2 linked regions of the Variovorax paradoxus genome follow. The protein of the gene in region 1 interacts with the protein of each later gene in a pairwise test. Links are inferred from orthologs where the notes say so. Each region holds a gene or a part of one and is shown in the gene's direction. Other genes may lie near its edges.

Evidence for each region. The genes of interacting proteins can lie anywhere in the genome.
Region 2: the proteins of leuS (region 1) and ligA interact in binary tests that used the Escherichia coli proteins (3 or more experiments, as listed by UniProt). The link is inferred for Variovorax paradoxus from one-to-one orthologs.

The regions. Positions count from the first base shown.
Region 1 is NZ_JAUSXL010000002.1:2,364,432-2,370,364, forward strand. The notes cover bases 2,626-5,803. They hold leuS (leucine--tRNA ligase), read left to right. Parts: upstream 2,626-2,972; coding sequence 2,973-5,603; downstream 5,604-5,803. Other genes in these bases: QFZ47_RS14860 (Bug family tripartite tricarboxylate transporter substrate binding protein), read right to left, coding at 2,626-2,813; QFZ47_RS14870 (LPS-assembly lipoprotein LptE), read left to right, coding at 5,619-5,803. Also shown: QFZ47_RS14850 (CMD domain-containing protein), read left to right, coding at 1-769; QFZ47_RS14855 (NAD/NADP octopine/nopaline dehydrogenase family protein), read right to left, coding at 764-1,843; more of QFZ47_RS14860, read right to left, coding at 1,836-2,625; more of QFZ47_RS14870, read left to right, coding at 5,804-5,933.
Region 2 is NZ_JAUSXL010000002.1:4,875,988-4,883,826, reverse strand. Bases 2,975-5,890 are described here. They hold ligA (NAD-dependent DNA ligase LigA), read left to right. Parts: upstream 2,975-3,348; coding sequence 3,349-5,433; downstream 5,434-5,890. Other genes in these bases: QFZ47_RS26685 (hypothetical protein), read left to right, coding at 5,550-5,890; QFZ47_RS26695 (cell division protein ZipA C-terminal FtsZ-binding domain-containing protein), read left to right, coding at 2,975-3,326. Also shown: chromosome segregation protein SMC, read left to right, coding at 1-2,213; more of QFZ47_RS26695, read left to right, coding at 2,226-2,974; more of QFZ47_RS26685, read left to right, coding at 5,891-5,981; def (peptide deformylase), read left to right, coding at 6,016-6,555; QFZ47_RS26675 (DoxX family protein), read right to left, coding at 6,589-6,984; QFZ47_RS26670 (amino acid ABC transporter substrate-binding protein), read left to right, coding at 7,158-7,839. UniProt on the Escherichia coli protein: DNA ligase that catalyzes the formation of phosphodiester linkages between 5'-phosphoryl and 3'-hydroxyl groups in double-stranded DNA using NAD as a coenzyme and as the energy source for the reaction.

The DNA.
Region 1 (5,933 bases):
GACGCCGGCCATCGTCGCGCTGGGCCAGTTGATCGCCTTTCTCTCCTACCAGGTTCGCGTGGTCGCTGGCCTGCAGGCGCTGGCTGCCGAGGAGCTCGTGGCAGAGCGCCGGGCCGGGCCGGGCCAGGCAAGCCCGCTTCCCGGTGCGAAGCACGAGGTTCCTTCAACGAACGCACCGATCCGCATCAAGGGCTTCACCAACGAAGTGCTGGGCTGGAAGCCCTGGCTCGACCCGGTCGATGTCGCCACGGCCACGCCGGCCCAGCTGGCCGCGCTCGACGAGATGAGTCCGCAGGCCCGCACTTCGCCGTATTTCCTGGTGCTCGCGCATCAGCCCGAGATGCTGCTGCAGCGCTCCATCGCCTTCAACGCGATCATGTTCGCGCCGGGCGGCATGCCGCGCGCGGAGCGCGAGCTGGGCGCCACGGTGGAATCGCGCGTCAATGGCTGCGTGTACTGCGCCTCGGTGCATGCGCAGCGCTTCGAGCAGCTGGCCAAGCGCAACGACGTGATCTCGCAGGTGTTCGAGGAGCCGGCTTCCGCGGGCACCACGCCGCGCGAGAAGGCGATCGTCGAGTTCTCGATCCGGCTCGGCGCCGAGCCCGGCAAGCCGTCGGCCGACGATGTGCGAACGCTCAAGGCGGTGGGACTGAGCGAGCTCGAGATCCTCGACCTGGTCCACGCCGTGGCGCTTTTCGCCTGGGCCAACCGGCTGATGCTCAACCTCGGCGAGCCGGTCTTTCCGGCTGCGATGGCCGCCGCCTCATAGGCGGGCGAGCAGCCCCGCCACGGTTTCGCGGTCCAGGCCGAGCGGCGCCAGCAGGTCGTTCTGCTGCCGGTAGTCGATGCCGCTCACCAGCGAGGCGGCGTCCACGATGGTGCGCGTCGCGGGTGTCGCCACGCCGGCGATGGCGCCGAGCGCCTCGACGAAGACCAGTCCATAGGGCATGTCTTCGCTCAGGTAGCGGGTGTCGGTGCGAACCGGCCCGGGCGGCCCGCCGCGCTTCGCATGCAGCTCGGCCGCGATGTCCTCGAGCCGGGCCGACGCGGTGCCGAAGGAGCGCGCGAAATGTTCCTCGATGGGGCCGAGCTCGATGCCGAAGGCTCTGGCCACGGCCCGCCGCTCCCGATCCAGCGCCTCGATCGCGCGGGCCACGCCAGGCGTCATGCAGTGGTACTGCGGCCAGTTTTCCGCGCGCTCGATGCGGGTCCAGTTGAAGACCGCCAGCGGGCCATGGGACTGCGGGTTGACGTTCGCGAGCGCACTGGCGAGCGTGTTGTCCTGCGCGAAGAAGCCGCCGCCGAACAGCGCGGTGCACAGTTCGACGGCCTTGTCGACGCCGGCATTCGGCAGGGCCGACACGCCGACCGCCTTGCGCCGCGTCATCACCTGGACCTGCGTGGCGGATTCCCGGCGCGCGGTCAGCACCGTCGTGCCGAAACTCGCCACGGTGATCTGCCGGCCCGCGCGCCGCGCGCTTTCGTGGAGATGGAGCGAAGACAGCGAGGCCATCGAGCTGACGATCACGGTCTGCCCGTCGCGCAGGAAAGGCAGCAGCGCATCCATCACGCGCTTGTGGCCGTTGACCGGCAGGGCGATCAGCAGCACGTCCGACGCCAGGCAAAGCTGCTCTGCATCGCCGGCCACTTCGACCGTCACGCGGCAGGGCTGCTCGCCGACGGCTTCGAGCGGCTGCGTGCGCAGGGCCTCGGCACCCTGGCCGCCCGGCGACCAGAGCATGACGCCGTGGCCCGCCTGCCGCAGCCATGCCGCGCTGGCCAGCGCGATCGCGCCGGTGCCCGCGATGCCGACGCGATAGCGCCCTCTCGTGGCCTCAATCAACCTTGATCCCGCCCTGCTTGATCACTTTTGCCCAGCGCTGGCTGTCCTCGGCAATCACCTTGCCCAGCGCCGCGCCGCCGCCGCAGGTGTTCACCGCGCCGAGCTGGGCAAAACGCTGTTTCGTTTCAGGCAGGTTGCACACCTCGACCAGCGCCGCGGAGAGCTTTTCGATGCTGGCTGCCGGCATGCGCGCGGGTGCCATCACGCCGACCCACACCGGCACGTCCATGCCCGCGAGGGCCGCCGCCTCCGCGACCGTCGGCGGCGTGCCGAGGCTGGGCAGGGCCGCGCGCGAAAAGGTGCCGAGCACGCGCGCCTTGCCGCTCGCGACCATCGGCTCGATGGAGGCCGCGCTGGTGGCGATCAACGCCACCTGCCCGCCCAGCAGGTCGGTCAGCGCCGGCGCCGCGCCGCGGTAGGGCACATGCAGCAGGTTCACGCCGCTCGCCTGCGCCAGCAGCGCACCCGTGAGGTGCGACACGGTGCCGTTGCCGGTGGACGCATAGGTCACCTGCCCCGGCTTCGCCTTGGCGTCGCGCAGCACGTCGGCCAGTGTCTTGTAGGGGCTTTCGGTGCGCACGGCCACCGTCATCGGCGTGTCGCCGACCAGGGCCACGGGCGCGAGGTCAGTCACGGGGTCGTAGGGCAGCTTGGGCTGCAGGTGGGGCGCGATGGTGATGGCGCCGCCGGTGGCCAGCAGCACGGTGGCGCCGTCGGTCGCCTTGGCCACCGCGTCGGCCGCCACGATGCCGCCCGCGCCCGCCTTGTTGTCGATGATCACGGTGCCGCCGAGCTTGTCGGCGAGCTTGGCGCCCAGGTAGCGGGCGATCACGTCCTGCGCCCCGCCGGGGGCGAAGGGCACGACGATGCGCAGCGGCTTGTCGCCGTTCGGCTGCGCATGGAGCGGCACAGCGGCGAGGCTGGCGGCCGCCGCGAGGCTCAGGGCCAGGTGTTTCAGGAGCAATTTCATGGCATTCCAGGCGGTGCGAAAAACCTGCCGAAGGGCGGGCGTTACCTGCACAACACGCAGGTTACGTGCCTCAAGTCTAGAGTCTGCCGGCCGGGCGCCCGCCCGGACGCGATAATCCGCGTTCCCCGGCCGTCCCGTGCCGGGTCTTGCCGAACCGCCATGAACCCCAGCTACAAACCCAGCGACGTCGAGTCCGCTGCCCAGGCGCAATGGAGCGCCGCCGATGCCTACCGCGTCACCGAGGACGCGAGCCGCAAGAAGTATTACGCCTGCTCGATGCTGCCGTACCCCAGCGGCAAGCTGCACATGGGCCATGTGCGCAACTACACCATCAACGACATGCTCACGCGGTACCTGCGCATGAGCGGCTACAACGTGCTGATGCCCATGGGCTGGGACGCCTTCGGCCTGCCGGCCGAGAACGCGGCGCTCAAGAACGGCGTGCCGCCCGCCAAGTGGACCTACGAGAACATCGACTACATGCGCGGCCAGCTTCAGGCCATGGGCCTGGCGATCGACTGGAGCCGCGAGATCGCCACCTGCGATCCCAGCTACTACAAGTGGAACCAGTGGCTGTTCCTGAAGATGCTCGAAAAGGGCATTGCCTACCGCAAGACCCAGGTCGTCAACTGGGACCCGGTCGACCAGACCGTGCTGGCCAACGAGCAGGTGATCGATGGCAAGGGCTGGCGCACCGGCGCCACGGTCGAACGCCGCGAGATCCCGGGCTACTACCTGAAGATCAGCGACTACGCCGAAGAACTGCTCGAGCACACCCAGCACAAGCTGCCCGGTTGGCCCGAGCGCGTCAAGCTGATGCAGGAGAACTGGATCGGCAAGAGCGAGGGCGTGCGCTTCGCCTTCACGCACGACATCCACGACGCGAGCGGCCAGCTGATCCAGGACGGCCGCATGTATGTGTTCACCACGCGCGCCGACACCATCATGGGCGTCACCTTCTGCGCCGTGGCGCCCGAGCATCCGCTGGCCGCGCACGCCGCCACGCTCGACCCCAAGGTCGCGGCCTTCATCGAGGAATGCAAGGCCGGCGGCACCACCGAGGCCGAGCTCGCCACGCAGGAGAAGAAGGGCGTGCCCACGGGCCTGACCGTGACGCACCCGATCACCGACGAGCAGGTGCCGGTGTGGGTCGGCAACTACGTGCTCATCAACTACGGCGACGGCGCCGTGATGGGCGTGCCCGCGCACGACGAGCGCGACTTCGCCTTCGCCAACAAGTACGGCATCGAGATCATCCAGGTGGTGCTGGTCGACGACGAGCCGCACTTCGACTATCACAAGTGGCAGGACTGGTACGCCGACAAGCAGCGCGGCGTGACCATCAACTCCGACAACTTCAGCGGCATGACCTACAAGGAGGCCGTGGCCGCCGTGGCGCATGCGCTCGGCCAGAAAGGCTTGGGCGAGCTGCAGACCACCTGGCGCCTGCGCGACTGGGGCGTGAGCCGCCAGCGCTACTGGGGCACGCCGATCCCGATCATCCATTGCGACGAGCACGGCGCGATGCCGGTCCCCGAGAAGGACCTGCCCGTGGTGCTGCCGACCGATTGCGTGCCCGACGGTTCCGGCAATCCGCTCGCCAAGCACGAAGGCTTCCATGCCGGCGTCGTCTGCCCGGTCTGCGGCAAGCCCGCGCGGCGCGAGACCGACACCATGGACACCTTCGTCGACAGCTCGTGGTACTTCATGCGCTACTGCGATCCGAAGAACGACCAGGCCATGGTGGCCGAGGGCGCCGACTACTGGATGCCGATGGACCAGTACATCGGCGGCATCGAGCATGCGATTCTTCACCTGCTGTACGCGCGCTTCTGGACCAAGGTCATGCGCGACCTGGGTCTGGTGAAGGTCGACGAGCCCTTCAGCAAGCTGCTCACGCAGGGCATGGTGCTCAACCACATCTACTACCACCGCGACGAGCGGGGCGGCAAGAACTACCACCCGCCGCTGGAGGTCACGCCCACGCTCGACGCGCAGGGCCGCATCGTCGGCGGCACCACCGCGGACGGCACCAAGGTCGAATACGGCGGCGTCGGCAAGATGGGCAAGAGCGAACGCAACGGCGTCGACCCGCAGGACCTGATCGAGAAGTACGGCGCCGACACCGCGCGCCTCTACACCATGTTCACCGCGCCGCCCGAAGCCACGCTCGAGTGGAACGACGCGGCCGTCGAAGGCAGCTACCGCTTCCTGCGCCGGGTCTGGAATTTCGGCGTCGCGCAGGCCGACGTGCAGCCGGCGGCGATCGCCGGGCAGGCCTTCGGCAAGGCCGCGCAGGCGCTGCGCCGCGAGGTGCATACCGTGCTGCGCCAGGTCGACTACGACTACCAGCGCATGCAATACAACACGGTGGTGTCGGGCGCAATGAAGCTGCTCAATGCGCTCGAAGGCTTCAAGCCTGACGGCAGCGCCGGCGACACGGCCGCGCTGCGCGAAGGCTTCGGCATCCTGCTGCGCTGCCTGTATCCGGCCACGCCGCACATCACGCACCAGCTCTGGCAGCAGCTCGGCTACGACAAGGAGCTGGGCGATCTGCTCGACGCGCCCTGGCCGGTGGTCGATGTAGGCGCGCTCGAGCAGGACGAGATCGAGCTCATGCTCCAGGTCAACGGCAAGCTGCGCGGCGCGCTGCGCGTGCCGGCCGGCGCCTCCAAGGCCGAGATCGAAGCGCTCGCGCTTTCCTGCGACGACTTCGTCAAGTTCGCCGAAGGCGCGCCGGCCAAGCGCGTCATCGTGGTTCCCGGCCGGCTGGTCAACGTGGTCATCTGAACGAACGACAGAAGCATGAACAATCGCAACGCCCCGCTGCCGCGCCGCGGCTTTCTCCTGGGTCTTGCCGCGGCGGGCGCCAGCCTGGGCCTGGCCGGCTGCGGATTCGAACTGCGCAAGGCGCCGGTGTTCGCGTTCAAGACGCTGTCGGTGTCGGGCAATTCGGAACTGATCAACCGGCTGCGGCGCGAAATGCGGGCCGCCGGCACGGTCACGCTGGTGCCGCCCGAGCAGGCCCAGACCGCCGACGCGATCCTCGAGATCCTCGGCGAGAACCGCGACCGCATCGTGATCTCGACCAATTCGGCGGGCCTGCTGCGCGAGCTGCAG
Region 2 (7,839 bases), 2.5 Mb from region 1 along the record:
CGCGCCTGCAATCCCTGCAGGAAGAGCACGCGGCCGCGCAGGAGGCCGCGAGCGAGGCCGACGCCCGGCTGCACGAGCTGCAGGAATCGGTGCCGCAACTCGACGACGAACGCCGCGCCAAGCAGCAGGCCGTCAACACCGAAGGCGCGCGCCATGCCGAACTCTCGGCGCGGCTCGAGGCGCTGCGCGCGCTGCAGGAAAAGGTCAAGACGGACGGCAAGCTGGCGCCCTGGCTTGCCAAGCACGGGCTCGAAGGCATGCAGGGGTTGTGGAGCCGCATCCACATCGAGCAGGGCTGGGAAAGCGCGCTCGAAGCGGCGCTGCGCGAGCGCCTGGGCGCGCTCGAGGTCAGCCGGCTCGACATGGTGCGTGCCTTCGGCAACGATGCGCCGCCTGCCAAGCTCGCGTTCTACAGCCCGCCCGCGGCCGGGGCACCGCAGGACGGCGGCGCACTGCCGCGCCTGTCGAGCCTGCTGCGCCTGAACGATGCGGGCCTGCAGGCCTTGCTGACCGATTGGCTGCACGGCTGCTACACCGCGCAGAGTTTCGAAGAGGCGCTCGCGCAGCGCGGCACGCTGCAGCCGGGCGAAGTCATCTACGTGCAGAACGGCCACGCCGTGTTCTCGCACAGCGTGAACTTCTACGCGCCCGATTCCGAACAGGCCGGCCTCTTGGCGCGCCAGCAGGAAATGGAAAACCTGGAGCGCCAGCTGCGCGCCCAGGCGCTCATCAGCGAAGAAGCGCGCACGGCGCTGGTCCGCGCCGAGGCCGCCTATGCCGATGCCGCGCAGCGCCTCGTCACGGCGCGCCGCGAAGCCGCGGAAACGCAGTCGCGTGCGCATGAACTGCAGGTCGAGACGCTGCGCATGACGCAGCTCGCCGAGCAGACGCGCGCGCGCAGCGAACAGCTGGCCACCGACCTTGCCGAGGTCGACGCACAGCTGGAGGAGCTGCAGGAAAAGCGCATGGCCGCCGAAGGCCGCTTCGAAGAGCTCGACATGCAGCTGGCCGACAGCCAGGAGCGCCATGCGCAGCTCGACGAACGCGTGATCGACGCCGGCCGCGCGCTGGCCGCGAGCCGCGAGCAGCATCGCAGCCTCGAGCGGCAGGCGCAGGAGGCCACCTTCTCGCAGCGCACGCTCGAAGCCCGCCGCGGCGAGCTGAACCGCGCGATCGAAACCGCATCGCAGCAGGTGCTGTCGCTCACCGATGAAGACGAGCGCGCCCGCGCCGAACTCGGCCGCCTGTCCGATGCAGCGGCCCAGGCCGGCCTGCAGGACGCGCTGGCGCTCAAGCTCGAGCGCGAAGCCGCGCTGGGTGCGGCGCGCAGCCAGTACGACGATCTCACGATGAAGCTGCGTGCCAGCGACGAACGCCGGCTGCAGCTCGAGCGCGAACTCGATCCGCTGCGCCAGCGCATCACCGAATTCCAGCTCAAGGAACAGGCCGCGCGGCTGGGCGTGGAGCAATACCAGCAACTGCTCGACGACGCCGGCGCCGACCTCGAAGCCATTGCCCAGTCGATCGAAACCGACAAGGTCCGCCTCGCCGGCCTGCAAGGCGAAATCGACCGCCTGAACCGCGAAGTGGTGGCGCTGGGGGCGGTCAACCTGGCCGCGCTCGACGAGCTCGCCGTGGCCAGCGAGCGCAAGACCTTCCTCGATGCGCAGTCCGCCGACCTGAACGAAGCCATCGGCACGCTCGAAGATGCCATCCGCAAGATCGACGCCGAAACGCGCGACCTGCTGGGCGGCACCTTCAAGATCGTCAACGAGCACTTCAGCCGCATGTTCCCCGAGCTGTTCGGCGGCGGCAACGCGCGCCTGGTGATGACGGGCGACGAAATCCTCGATGCCGGCGTGCAGGTGCTGGCGCAGCCGCCGGGCAAGAAGAACCAGACCATCCACCTGCTCTCGGGCGGCGAGAAGGCGCTCACGGCCATCGCGCTGGTGTTCGCGATCTTCCAGCTCAACCCGGCGCCTTTCTGCCTGCTCGACGAAGTGGACGCGCCGCTGGACGACGCCAACACCGAACGCTATGCCAAACTCGTGACCGCCATGAGCCGCGAAACCCAGTTCCTCTTCATCAGCCACAACAAGATCGCCATGGAAATGGCCGAGCAGCTGATCGGCGTCACCATGCAGGAGCAGGGCGTCTCGCGCATCGTCGCGGTCGACATGGAAGCGGCCGCATCCATGGTCGAAGCTGCTTGAGCCGGGCAGCGCATGAGCAATCTCACTCTCGCCCTGGCCATCCTCGGCGGCCTCGTTCTCGCGGCCGTCGTTGCCTTCAACACCGTGACCTCGCGCCGCAATGCACCGCGGCAGCCCGACGTTGCGGGCAATGACTTGTCCGAAGCGGATCGGCCATCTTCCTCGTCCGACGGCGTGGAGCCGATGCTGCATGTCGATCCGCACCAGATGCCGGGCCATGAACGCCACGAGCCCCTGTTCGATCCCGACCTGCCCGCGCCCGCGGGCAGCGCGGTGCCAACGGCCGAGCGGCGCGGCGGGCTCGATCCGCTCATCGACGTGATCGCACCGGTGTCGCTGGACGGGCTCGCATCGGGCGATGCCGCCATCGCGGCCATGCCGTCCACGCGCCGCGCGGGCAGCAAGCCCGTGGCCATCGAAGGCTTGAACGAGCACACCGGCCAGTGGGAGCCGCCCGTGCCGGGCCAGCGCTACAGCGCGTTCCAGGTGGGCGTGCAGCTGGCCAATCGCACCGGGGCGCTGAACGAAATCGAGTATTCAGAATTCGTCGTCAAGGCCCAGGCCTTTGCCGATGCCGTCAACGGCGCTCTCGAATTTCCCGAGATGCTCGACGAAGTGGCGCGCGCCCGCGAACTCGACCAGTTCGCCAGCGCGCATGACGCCCAGCTGGGTTTCGTGCTGCGCGCGCTGCATGCGGCGTGGAGTCCTGGCTACGTGCAGCAGAATGCGGCGCGGCTGGGTTTCGTGGCCGGCATCATCCCGGGGCGCATGGTGCTGCCGACCAGCGAGGCGGGGCTGCCTCCGATCCTCGGACTTTCGTTCGACACCCAGGCCGCGCTGGCCGACGATCCGGCGCAATCGGCCATCCGCGAGCTCAGCCTGAGCCTGGACGTGCCGCAGGTCGACCGCGCCGAACAGCCGTTCCGCCGCATGCGCGAAGCCGCCGCCACGCTGGCGCGCGAGATGGACGGCGTGGTCACCGACAGCGACGGACAGCTGCTGCGCGAAGACACCATGGACGTGATCGGCGCCGACCTCGAGCAGCTCTACGACACGCTCGAATCGCGCGACCTGGCCGCCGGCTCGCCGCTGGCGCGCCGTCTTTTCAGCTGATCCGATCGTTCGGGAGACACCCATGACCAAGCGCGACGAAGCGGCACGCGAAGCCGCCGCACTGAGCGAACAGCTTCACAAGCACGCCCATCTCTACTACGTGCTCGACGCGCCCGAACTGCCCGACGCCGAGTACGACAGATTGTTCCAGCGGCTGCAAGCGCTGGAAGCCGAATACCCCGAACTGCGCACCCCCGATTCGCCCACGCAGCGCGTCGGCGGCAAGGTGCTCGAAGGCTTTGTGAAGGTGCGCCACAAGGTGCCGATGCTGTCGATTCGCACCGAGACCGACATCACGCCCGGCGGCGCCAGCGCCTTCGATGCCCGCGTGCGCAAGGAACTGGGCCTGGCCGAAGACGGGCCGCAGGTCGAGTACGTCTGCGAACTCAAGTTCGACGGCCTGGCCATGAACCTGCGCTACGAGAACGGCGTGCTGGTGCAGGCCGCGACGCGCGGCGACGGCGAAGTCGGCGAAGAAGTCACGCAGAACATCCGCACGGTGCGCGAGATTCCGCTGCGGCTCAACGGCAAGGCACCGCCCGTGGTCGAGGTGCGCGGCGAGATCTACATGAAGCGCGCCGACTTCGAGGCGCTCAACGAACGCCAGCGCGAAAAGATCGCGGCCGGGCAGAAGAACGAAAAGGTCTTCGTGAACCCGCGCAACGCCGCGGCCGGCGCGGTGCGCCAGCTCGATCCGGCCATTGCGGCGGCACGGCCGCTGAGCTTTTTTGCCTACGGCCTCGGCGAGGTCACGCCGGCCAGCGAAGGCGGGCCGGACTTCCCGACCCAGTTCGAATGGCTGCAGCAGTTCGATGCCTGGGGATTCCCGGTGGCCAGGCAGACTGCCCGTGCGACCGGCGCCATCGAACTGATCGCCTTCCACGAGAATATCGGGCGCCAGCGCGTTGCCTTGCCCTACGACATCGACGGCGTGGTCTACAAGGTCGACAGCATCGAGCTGCAGCGGCGGCTGGGCTTCGTCTCGCGCGAGCCGCGCTGGGCCGTGGCGCACAAGTACCCGGCGCAGGAGCAGATCACCGAAGTGCTCGGCATCGAGGTGCAGGTGGGACGCACCGGCAAGCTCACGCCGGTGGCCAAGCTCGCGCCCGTGTTCGTCGGCGGCGTGACCGTGACCAACGCCACGCTGCACAACGAGGACGAGGCACGCCGCAAGGACGTGCGCGTGGGCGACAAGGTGATCGTGCGGCGTGCCGGCGACGTGATTCCCGAAGTGGTCGGCGTGGTGCCCGAAAGCCTGGCCCGGCCCGACAGCGAGCGCGGGCCGCTGTTCACCATGCCGCACCAGTGCCCGGTGTGCGGATCGGAGGCGCTGCGCGAAGAAGGCGAAGTCGACTACCGCTGCACCGGCGGCCTGTTCTGCGCGGCCCAGCGCAAGGAGGCCATCCTGCACTTTGCGGCGCGGCGCGCGGTCGACATCGACGGGCTCGGCGACAAGCTGGTCGAGCAACTGGTCGATGCCAACCTGATCCGCACCTTGCCCGACCTCTACAGGCTCGAGTTCACCACCCTGGCGGGCCTGGACCGCATGGCCGACAAGTCGGCCAAGAACCTCGTCGATGCGCTCGAGGCCTCGAAGAAGACCACGCTGCCGCGCTTCCTGTTCGGGCTCGGCATCCGGCATGTGGGCGAGAGCACGGCCAAGGACCTGGCCAAGCATTTCGGCAAGCTCGACGCGATCATGGATGCGAGCGAGGAGCACTTGCTCGAGGTCAACGACGTCGGCCCGGTCGTCGCGCAAAGCCTGCGCACCTTCTTCGACCAGCCGCACAACCGCGAAGTGGTCGAGCAGCTGCGCGCATGCGGGCTCACGTGGGAAGAGGGCGAGCCCGCCGCCCGCGCGCCCAAGCCGTTGGCGGGACTGACCTTCGTGATCACCGGCACCCTTCCTACGCTGAGCCGTGACGAGGCGAAGGACAAACTGGAAGCAGCCGGTGCCAAGGTGGCGGGCTCCGTCAGCAAGAAGACCAGCTACCTGGTGGCCGGCGAGGAAGCCGGCAGCAAGCTCGACAAGGCGCGCGAGATCGGGGTGAACGTGATCGACGAGGCGGGTATGCTGGAGATACTCGCCAACGGCGTGCCGGATTGAAGGGGTGAAGGCCCCCGGCGGTGTTCTTACCGCCGGTTACGTGGCTTCACACCAGCGCAGTCAACAGGGCCTACAAGCTGACACGTTGAAGATAGAAGGCTGACAAGGAGTCCCTCATGCAGAAAATTCGTGTTCTCGGTATCAGTGTCGCCATTGGCGGCTTAGCGCTGCTCGGCGGCTGCGTGGCCGTCCCGGGCGACCCTTACTACAGTGGGGGCTATTCGCAGCCGTACTACTCGGATCCGGTGGTGGTGAACCCGGCGCCGGTCTATATCCAGGGCGGCGGCTACTACGACGGCGGGCGCCGCTATTACGACCGCCCCTACTACAACAACAGGCCCTATTACGGACGGCCGGGCTACCCCGCGGTGCGACCGGTGCCTGTGCCCGTGCCGGTGCCTTCACGTCCCGGCTGGGGCGGCGGCGGCGGCGGACGGCCGCCGGCCAATGCCGGCGTATCGCCGCTGCCGCAGTACCGGTCGCAGCCGCCGCGCGGCTCGGAGCGGCTGTGGACCTCACCGGATTCCAAGGGGCAAACCCCTCCATGACCGCGCGGCGGGGCCGCTCGCGATAATCCCCGCCATGGCCATCCGCGAAATCCTCAAGATGGGCGACCCCCGGCTGTTGCGCATTGCGCAGCCGGTGGCTGCCTTCGACACCGACGAACTGCACCTGCTGGTGCGCGACATGTTCGAGACCATGCTGGCAGTCAATGGCGCCGGCCTGGCCGCGCCGCAGATCGGCGTCGACCAGCAGCTCGTGATCTTCGGCACCGATGTCGTCAATCCCCGCTACCCCGACGCGCCGCCCGTGCCCCGCACCGTGCTGCTGAATCCGGTCATCACGCCGATCGGCGACGAAGAAGAAGAGGGCTGGGAAGGCTGCCTCTCGGTGCCGGGGCTGCGCGGCGTGGTGCCGCGCTTCGCGAACATCCGCTACACCGGCTTCGATCCCTACGGCGATCCGATCGACCGCATCGCAAGCGGCTTTCATGCGCGCGTGGTGCAGCATGAAGTCGACCACTTGCTGGGCAAGCTCTATCCGATGCGGGTGCGCGACTTCTCGCGCTTCGGCTACACCGAGGTCCTGTTTCCAGGTCTCGACGCCAACGATGACGATTGAAAAAAAGCCGGCTCCCGGCCGGCCGTAAGAGGTTCAGTTGTACTTGCCGCCCAAGCCGAAGCGGCCGCCGCCGAACAGGCTGATGGCAAGCGCGGAGAACAGGAACATGCCCTGCAGTTCCAGTGCCCAGCCGCCCTGGCCATTGAGCGCGCCCAGGTCCTTCTGATGCGCCAGCCAGATCGCCACCACCATGTTGATCGCGACGATCAGCGCCGCCGGCCGGGTGAACAGCCCCACGATGAGCAACACGGGCGCGATGATCTCGCCGACATAGGCCAGGTAGGCCAATGCCGCAGGCAAGCCATGGGATGCGAGCATGCCGCCGATCCCGTCGACGCCTTTGCCGACCTTCGCGATGCCGTGCAGCAGGATGAGGATGCCGAGTGCAACGCGCAGAACGAGCTTGCCGGTGTCATCGGATTTGGTCATGTGCAGATTTCCTGGTGAAGTTGTTGGAGGGCCGTATGTTAGTGAATGCAGCGGGCAAGAAAAACCCGCGGCCGGGCGCGGATGCGGCATATGCATTCAACTGTTCGTTCCTTGGCAGGGTGGCACGCAGCCTCGTACACTGCCTTTTGCTTTTTGTTGAGGAGAACACACCAATGAAGAATCGATTCCGTCCCGCGCTGGCCGTGGCCGCAGCCGTTGCCGCATTCGCCACCGCCGCTCCCGCCTTGGCGGGCAAGACGCTCGACGCGGTCAAGCAGCGCGGCACCGTGAAGTGCGGCGTGACCAATGGCGTGGCCGGCTTTTCCGCGCCGGATACGCAGGGCAACTGGTCGGGCCTGGACGTCGACACCTGCCGCGCCATTGCCGCGGCCGTGCTGGGCGATCCGAAGAAGGTCGACTTCGTGCCGCTCAATTCGCAGCAGCGCTTCTCGGCCCTGCAGGCCGGCGAGATCGACATCCTCGCGCGCAACACCACCTGGACGCTCACGCGCGACGCGTCGCTGGGCTTCAGCTTCACCACCATCACCTACTACGACGGCCAGGGCTTCCTGGTGCCCAAGAAGCTCAAGGTGACGAGCGCCAAGCAGCTCAAGAACGCCACCATCTGCACGCAGTCGGGCACCACCAACGAGAAGAACGTGTCGGACTACTTCCGCGCGCAGAACATCCCGGTCAAGACCGTGGTGTTCGAAAGCTTCGAGGCCTCGTTCAAGGCCTTCTTCTCGGGCCGCTGCCAGGCCTTCACCACCGACGCGTCGGCGCTGGCGGGCCTGCGCAACAAGGAAGCGCCGAACCCCGACGACTACGTCATCCTGCCCGAACTCATTTCCAAGG